2 regions of the Streptococcus sp. 151470009-6 genome follow, and region 2 is predicted to be linked to the other one. Evidence: predicted binding sites of a transcription regulator. Region 2 holds the regulator's gene; the other holds the start of a gene.

Region 1 (4,567 bases), on a different contig from region 2:
ATTGACTGGTCGTGCTTTGGTTGATGGTGAATTCCAATTTGAATTGTATGAAGGTACAAAACTACTTGATACAAAAACAAACCAAGGTGGAAAAGTAACATTTAATGCAATCAACTATGATGCAGAAGGTGTTCATACTTATACTGTAAAAGAAGTGAATGCCGGAGCAACTGGTATTACTTACGACACAGAAAAGACTGCAGTGGTAACAGTAACCAAAGATGCAGCAACAAATGCCTTGAAGGCAACTGTTGAATACCCAGCAGGTAGTGTCTTCACGAATAGCTTCAAAGCACCAGCAGTAGAAGCTACGATTGAAGCAACTAAGAAACTTGAAGGTAAAGAACTTGCGGCTGATGCTTATACTTTCGAATTGAAAGAAAATGGTGCAGTTGTAGCAGAAGCTAAGAATACTGCTGAAGGTAAAGTAGCCTTTGTTCGTTCATTCGAAGAAGCAGGTACTCACACTTATACCTTGGTTGAAAAAGTTGGTACTGAAGAGGGTGTTGAATATGATAAGACTGAGCACACTGTAACAGTCACTGTAGTTGCGGATGGTCAAGGTCTCTTGACTGCGACTGTTTCGTATGCGGATGGTAAAGCAGTTGTATTTACAAATAAATACACTGTTCCAAACCCAACACCGGATCCAAACCCAGCACCAAATCCAAATCCAACACCGGATCCAAACCCAGCACCAAATCCAAATCCAACACCGGATCCAAACCCAACACCAAATCCAAATCCAACACCGGATCCAGCACCAACACCGGATCCAACACCAGATCCGGCACCAACGCCAGATCCAAATGAACCAGGAACAAAACCAAATGTTCCAGGACAAAAAGAGGAACCAAAACCAACACCTCCAGCTACGGAGACTAAAGGTAAAGCTGAACTTCCAAAAACAGGTGAAGCAACATCTATCTTCTCAGCAATTGGATTTGTAGTCTTGGCATTGAGTGGACTGGTATTCTTCGTAAAACGTAAAGCTTAAGCTTTTGTAGAAGAAACATGAAACTTGGTAAGTGAGAATTCTACTTCTCTCTTAAACTTGATAGAGAAAGTCTCTAGAAAATTTATTTTCTAGGGGCTTTTTTTGTGTTTCAAAAAATTTTTTAAAAATAGTCAAATTTGGTCAAAAGTTATTGACTTTTACTGACTAATGTGATATAGTAGAAACATAAGGAAAATGAATTCCTTAAAAAACTCATTTTCAAGAAATTAGTCTTTGAGAATGAGCTATAGAATCCCAAGAAAGGGGTGAAGCCTATGTTTAATCTAACAGACTTTGAAAAGAAGATGATAAAAGGCTTATGTAAAAAAGAAAAACCAGAAATTATACGTAGAGTAGCTAGTTAGCTAGTCTAAAATTTTTAAAACAAAGGTCAAAGTTAGTCAATATCAGAGATCGTAAATAATCAATATTAAACGAGGTAAAAAATATGAACAACAACTTTAATAACTTTAACAACATGGATGATTTATTTAACCAATTGATGGGTGGTATGCGAGGATACAGTTCTGAAAACCGTCGCTACTTGATTAATGGACGTGAAGTGACACCTGAGGAATTTGCTCATTATCGTGCAACTGGGAAATTACCAGGAAATGCAGAAGTTGATGGACAAATGCAACAACAGGCTTCAGGTATGAAACAAGACGGTGTCCTTGCTAAACTAGGTCGTAACTTGACTGCAGAAGCTCGTGAGGGCAAATTGGATCCTGTTATCGGACGAAATAAGGAAATTCAAGAAACATCTGAAATCCTCTCACGTCGTACTAAGAACAATCCTGTTCTGGTCGGAGATGCAGGTGTTGGTAAGACTGCAGTTGTCGAAGGTCTAGCGCAAGCCATTGTGAACGGAGATGTTCCAGCTGCTATTAAGAACAAGGAAATCATTTCCATTGATATCTCAGGTCTTGAGGCTGGTACTCAATACCGTGGTAGCTTTGAAGAAAATGTGCAAAATCTAGTCAACGAAGTGAAAGAAGCAGGGAATATTATCCTCTTCTTTGATGAAATTCACCAAATCCTCGGTGCTGGTAGTACTGGTGGAGATAGTGGATCTAAAGGGCTTGCGGATATTCTCAAGCCAGCTCTCTCCCGTGGTGAGTTGACTGTTATTGGGGCAACAACTCAGGACGAATACCGTAACACGATTTTGAAGAATGCGGCTCTTGCTCGTCGTTTCAACGAAGTCAAGGTCAATGCTCCTTCGGCAGAGGATACCTTTAAAATCCTTCAAGGAATTCGTGACCTCTATCAACAACACCACAATGTTATCTTGCCTGATGAAGTCTTGAAAGAAGCAGTGGATTATTCGATTCAATACATTCCACAACGCAGCTTGCCTGATAAGGCTATCGACCTTGTCGATGTAACGGCTGCTCACTTGGCAGCTCAACATCCAGTAACAGATGTTCATGCTGTTGAACGTGAAATTGAGGCAGAAAAAGACAAGCAAGAGAAAGCTGTTGAGGCAGAAGATTTTGAAGCAGCTCTTAATGCCAAGACTCGCATTGCAGAATTGGAGAAAAAAGTCGAAAACCACACAGAAGATATGAAAGTGACTGCCACTGTCAATGATGTGGCCGAATCTGTGGAACGAATGACAGGTATTCCAGTATCTCAAATGGGAGCGTCAGACATCGAGCGTCTCAAGGATATGGCTCATCGTTTGGAACACAAGGTTATCGGTCAAGATAAGGCAGTAGAAGCAGTGGCTCGTGCTATCCGTCGTAACCGTGCTGGTTTTGATGAAGGCAATCGCCCAATCGGTAGCTTCCTCTTTGTAGGTCCAACTGGGGTTGGTAAGACCGAGCTCGCTAAGCAATTGGCATTGGATATGTTTGGAACCAAGGATGCGATCATCCGCTTGGATATGTCTGAATACAGTGACCGCACAGCTGTATCTAAGCTAATCGGTACAACAGCTGGTTATGTGGGGTATGATGACAATAGCAATACCTTGACAGAACGAGTTCGTCGTAATCCTTACTCTATCATTCTCTTGGACGAAATTGAAAAGGCTGATCCTCAAGTAATCACCCTTCTCCTCCAAGTCTTGGATGATGGTCGTTTGACTGATGGTCAAGGAAATACAGTGAACTTCAAGAACACGGTCATTATCGCGACATCAAATGCTGGATTTGGCTATGAAGCCAACTTGACAGAAGATGCGGATAAGCCAGAATTGATGGATCGTTTGAAACCATTCTTCCGTCCAGAGTTCCTTAACCGCTTTAACGCAGTTATCGAGTTCTCACACTTGAATAAGGAAGATCTTTCTAAGATTGTGGACTTGATGTTGGCTGAGGTCAACCAAACCTTGGCTAAGAAAGACATTGATTTAGAAGTCAGCCAAGCGGCTAAGGACTTTATCACTGAAGAAGGCTATGATGAAGTCATGGGTGTTCGTCCTCTACGTCGTGTAGTTGAACAACAAATCCGTGATAAGGTGACGGACTTCCACTTGGATCACCTAGATGCCAAACATCTGGAAGCAGATATGGAAGATGGCGTTTTGGTCATTCGAGAAAAAGCCTAACTTAAGATTTTGAGAATAAAAAAAGAAGGAACTAGCTAAAAAGCTGGTTCCTTTGTTTTGTTTAGATGATATGGCGTTCAAAGGCATCATCTGAGATTCCTTGTTCCAGGATGAGTTTCGCCCATTCTTTAGCAGAAAAGAGGCTGTGGTCCTTGTAGTTTCCGCAAGATTCGATGGTTGTTCCAGGAACATCTTCCCAAGTAGTGGTTTCAGCAATTTCCTTGAGTGAGTCCTTGATGACAGCTGCAATCTCAGCACTGGTGTGACGTCCCCACATAATCATATGGAAACCAGTACGGCAACCAAATGGTGAACAGTCAATCATGCCGTCAATGCGGGTACGGATGAGTTTGGCTAAGAGGTGCTCGATGGTGTGAAGGCCAGCGGTAGGGATAGAGTCTTCATTTGGTTGCACCAAGCGAATATCAAAGTTGGAGATAACATCTCCCTTTGGCCCTGTTTCTTCCCCAATCAAGCGGACATAGGGTGCTTTAACAATGGTGTGGTCAAGTTCAAAACTTTCAACAATCACTTCTTTTGACATGGTAAATCCTTTCAGTTTTCTTCTTTCATTATATCATAAAGACTGCTCTTGAAACAGAGAGAAAACCTCTCCAAGAAAGGAGAGGTTTGAATTTTTATTTCCGATATAGGCGATCGTATTGGTAGTAAGGGTCAAAGGTTACGTTGATACCCAATTTGCGAAGGACATTCTTGTCTTCATCGGTCAAGATGATGGTTGAGTGGGCTTCACTTCCTTTTAGATTACCCAGTTCTTTCATGGCACGCGCGGCGTCAGGGTTTTCCATAGCTGTGATGGCAAGTGCAATCAAAATTTCATTTGAATGCAGGCGCGGATTGCGGCTACCTAGATGATTGATTTTAAGTCCTTGAATTGGTTTAACAACCTCAGGCTCAATCAATTTTACTTCCTTGTCGATAGTAGCAGATTTCTTAATGGCATTGATCAAGGCAGCAGCTGTAGGCCCAAAGAGTTCAGAGTTTTTACCAGTTAC
Region 2 (4,567 bases):
GCTGGCCTGCTTGTTTCCACTTGCCATCCATCAAGGCCTTGTCAGCTGGACTCAAGTCGGATTCGTCCATTATCACATGCTTGGATTTGTTTTGCACAGTTGCTGCTGCCTCATCCAAGAGGTCGATAGCAGAGTCTGGCAAGTGACGACTGGTCAGGTAACGATGTGCCATCTTAACAGCTGTTTCGACAGCTTCATCTGTGATTTTCACACGGTGGTGTTTCTCATAGGTAGCCTTCAAACCTTGCAAAATAGTCATGCTATCAGCTAGACTTGGCTCATCAATCGTCACTTTGGCAAAACGACGAGAAAGGGCAGCATCCTTTTCGATGTGTTTTTGGTATTCTTCCTGAGTAGTTGCACCAACCGTTCTCAAAGTTCCACGTGCCAAGGCTGGCTTCAAGATATTGGCCGCATCTAGAGTCGAATCAATACCGCTACCAGAACCCATGATGGTGTGAAGTTCATCAATAAAGAGGATTACTTTACCATCTTCTTCGATATCCTTGATGATATTGTTCATGCGCTCTTCAAAATCTCCACGGAAACGTGTCCCCGCAACAACATTCATCAAATCAAGCTCCAAAACGCGCATCTTGGCCATTTCCGCAGGTACATCCCCACTAGCAATACGCTGGGCAAGGCCAAGGGCCAGAGCTGTTTTTCCGACACCAGCATCTCCAACCAAGACAGGATTGTTCTTGGTCTTCCGACTCAAAATCTGAATCATACGTGAGATTTCCTTGTCACGACCGATAACTGGCTCTAACTTGCCAGAGCGCGCTTGCTCCGTCAGGTCATGCGTGTAGTCCTCTAGACCGCCACTTGGATTCTGAGGCATGCCCATCATATTGGCCATGGAATTTTGCTTGTCTGCTACCGTGCGATGGCGTTGACGCAAAGCCTTAAGGTCTTCTCTTGTCCAACCTGCACGTTCCTCTAAATTGCGACGAAGAGCAGCAATTCTGACCTGATCTTTCTGGTCTTCATAAGAAAAGCCTGCTCTCTCCAAAATGCGAGTTGCCAAGGCATTGCCATCATGCAAAATCGCATAGAGGACATGCTCTGTCCCTAGCACCTTAGCATGGACCACTGAGGCCACATACTCTGCTTCTGCAAAGAGAACCTCCAAACGATGGGAAAAGGGCAATTCCGTAAAGGTTTCGTCTTGGCTATAGTCCGTTTCAGTCAGTTCTAAAGCAACCTCTTCTAAACGGTCCATTTCATAAGGATAATCATTTAGAGTCGCCCCTGCCACACTGTAACTGTGATTAGACATGGCAATCAATAGATGCCAAGACTCTAGGTAACGAGCTCCAAAATGGCCCGCAACCATGTAGGCACTCTCGATACATTCATTCAATGCTTTTGAATAGTTCATCTTACTTCTCTTTTCTATCTACCTCTTGTAATAGCTGTCGGAGCATATTGGCACGGACAACTGAGGATTCTTCCCCTAGGACACGATCCGTTGCTACAGAAGTCAGCAAGGTCATCTCCTGCTTGGTCATCAAGTCCTGCTCCACCAAAAGCTGGAGAATATCCTCATAAATCTCCTGACTAACTCGCTCACCAATCGAGTACAGCAAATCGCGGAGCATCTCATGATGATTGGAAAACTCAATCCGTCCTATGCGAATGTAGCCTCCGCCACCACGCTTACTCTCAACCAAGTATCCTCTGCTTTCAGTAAAACGTGTCTTGATGACATAGTTGATCTGACTCGGCACAACCTGAAAGGTATCCGCCAACTGACTCCGCTGCAATTCCACGATACCAGATTGGTCTAAAATTGCCTTGATATAGGCTTCGATATGATCTGATGTATTTTTAAATCTCATAGTAAATCAAACTCCTTCTTTGAACCTTGACTATCTTTGACTATTATACCGAAATTTTTGATTTTTTTAAAGGAAAAGGGAGCAAGTTGCGAAGATTATTATAAAATATCCAAAAACAAAAAGATGGGACCGTAAAACGGTCACCATCATTTTGCTTTATTCAAAGTTAAGATTAGTCAACTTTTTTAGCACGGTATACAAGTCCTGCCAAAGCTGCAAGAACTAGACCAAGAATAGTAGAGAATGCTGTAAAGTCTGCTCCACCAGTGTTTGGCAAATCTCCCTTAGGTTGTTCACCCTTAGGTTCTTCCTTAGGTTCTTCTTTTTTCGGTTCAGTATACGTGTTAGTGATTGTTGGGTTGTTACCTGTAACTTCTGTTACAAGTTGACCTGCACCATTATCTGTCACTGTTACTGTCACTTTGTAAGAATTTTCATCATATTTGATATTCGTATCGTCACCTTTTACTTCAGTAATAGTGTAAGTGTGCTCTCCTGCTGTTGCGAAATCAATTGCTTTGAAAGTAACAGTACCGTCTGCAGCATTTGTAGCTGTCTCAACGACTGTGTCACCTTGTTTAAGTTCAAACTTAAACTGACCTGCTGCAAGTTCTTTACCTTTACCGTTCAAGACTTTCTTAGCTGTGAAAGTTACTTGTGTTGAAGACGCAACATAAGTGTTTGTGAAGGTTGGGTTGTTGTCAGTTACAGTCGCAACAAGTTTGCCTGCACCGTTATCAACAACTTCAACTGTCACTTTATGTGTAGCAGTATCGTATGTCACACCTGCTTCGCTACCTTCTTTTTCAGTGATAGTGTAAGTGTGCTCTCCTGCTTCTGTATAGGTAACCTTAAAGGCAACTTCTCCTGAAGCAGTATTCGTAGCCGTAGCTACAACTGCATCGTTTTCTTTCAATTCGAAAGTATAAGCATCAGCTACAAGTTCTTTACCTGTAATCTTCTTAGTTGCTTTGATTACAGCATCTGTTTCAGCGGCTTTATAAACGTTTGTGAATGGACGTTCTGCATCCGCATTTTCTACAGTCGCAACCAATTGACCTCGACCGTTATCTACTACATTCACTTTAACTGTGTAAGATTCAGTTGAGTAAGTCACACCTGCTTCTGTTCCTGATTTTTCAGTGATAGTGTAAGTGTGCTCGCCTGCTTCTGTGTAGTCAACCTTAAAGGCAACTTCGCCTGAAGCAGTATTCTTAGCCGTAGCTACAACTGCATCTTTTTCTTTCAATTCGAAAGTATATGCATCAGCTACAAGTTCTTTACCATTCAAGACTTTCTTAGCTTTGATTGTCGCGCTTGTTGAAGCTGCTTTATAAGTGTTAGTGAAGACACGTTCTGCATCCGCATTTTCTACAGTCGCAACCAATTGACCTTGACCGTTATCTACTACAGTCACTTTAACTGTGTGAGATTCTGTTGAGTATGTCACACCTGCTTCGCTACCTGCTTTTTCAGTGATAGTGTATGTGTGGTCGCCTGCTTCTTTGTACTCAATATCTTTGAAAGTAACCGTACCGTCTGCAGCATTTTTAGCTGTTGCGACGACTTCGTCACCTTCTTTAAGTTCAAACTCATATTTGTCAGCTTCTAGAGCTTTACCATCCAAGACTTTCTTAGCTGTAATAGTTGCACTTGTTGTAGCTGCTTTATAAGTATTGGTGAAAGTTGGGTTGTTATCAGTTACAGTCGCAACAAGTTGGCCTGCACCGTTATCTGTAACTGCTACCTTAACTTCGTGTTTAGCAGTGTCATATGTCACACCTTTTTCACTACCTGCTTTTTCAGTGATAGTGTATGTGTGGTTGCCTGCTGCTGCGTACTTGATATCTTCGAAAGTAACAGTACCGTCTGCTGCGTTTGTCGCTGTTCCGATTACTTTGTCACCTTCTTTAAGTTCAAACTCATATTTACCTGCTTCAAGGGCTTTACCATTCAAGACTTTAGTAGCCGTGATAGTAGCACTTGTTGTAGCTGCTTTATAAGTGTTGGTGAAGGTTGGGTTGTCACCTGTAACAGCTGCAACAAGTTGGCCTTGACCGTTATCTGTAACTTTTACCTTAACTTCGTGTTTAGCAGTGTCGTATGTCACACCCCCTTCACTACCTGCTTTTTCAGTGATAGTGTAAGTGTAGTCACCTGCTGTTTTGAACTCAATTTCTTTGAAAGTCACAGTACCGTCTGCAGCATTTGTAGCTGTGTCAACGACTTTGTCACCTTCTTTAAGTTCGAACTCGTATTTATCTGCTTCAAGCGCTTTACCGTTCAAGACTTTAGTAGCTGTGATAGTTTCTTTAGCTGGTTTAGCTTTATAAACGTTTGTGAAAGTAAGGTTTTCAGCACCTGTTGGAGTTGCAACGAGTTGACCTTGGCCGTTATCTTTAACGACTACTGTTACTTCATAAGCATTTGGATCGTATTCAACTCCGGCTACATCACCTGCTTTTTCAGAGATAGTGAATGTACGAGTTTCTTCTTTTGTGAACGTAAGTTTTGGAAATTGAATCTTACCGTTTGCATCGTTTGAAACAGTGTGGAGAACTGCTCCGTTTTCTTTTTCTTTCAACTCAAATTCAAATTGGCCAGCCTCAATAGCTTTACCCTTCAAGACTTTATTGGCTTCAAGTTGAAGTTTTGCTTCTTTAACAGCGTATGTGTTGGTAAATTCTTTCTTAGAATCTTCAAATTTGACGCTCGCTAATTTTTCA

Evidence for each region. The regulator CtsR, encoded in region 2, represses protease genes until heat stress. The targets are predictions, from matches to a motif close to TTGGTCAAAAAAGGTCAAANA.
Region 1: a site for CtsR is predicted at 1,146-1,166, ahead of ACUW6H_RS06220 (ATP-dependent Clp protease ATP-binding subunit). Genes of this name have one in related genera too.

What each region holds. Positions count from the first base shown of each region.
Region 1 is NZ_JBSEZF010000004.1:149-4,715, forward strand. It holds partial or broken gene ACUW6H_RS06215 (Spy0128 family protein) at 1-997, shown strand, start outside; gene ACUW6H_RS06220 (ATP-dependent Clp protease ATP-binding subunit) at 1,446-3,551, shown strand; gene ACUW6H_RS06225 (S-ribosylhomocysteine lyase) at 3,613-4,095, opposite strand; gene ACUW6H_RS06230 (DUF1846 domain-containing protein) at 4,190-4,567, opposite strand, start outside.
Region 2 is NZ_JBSEZF010000003.1:8,532-13,098, reverse strand. It holds gene ACUW6H_RS05145 (ATP-dependent Clp protease ATP-binding subunit) at 1-1,381, opposite strand, end outside; gene ACUW6H_RS05140 (CtsR family transcriptional regulator) at 1,383-1,841, opposite strand; gene ACUW6H_RS05135 (Spy0128 family protein) at 2,014-4,567, opposite strand, start outside.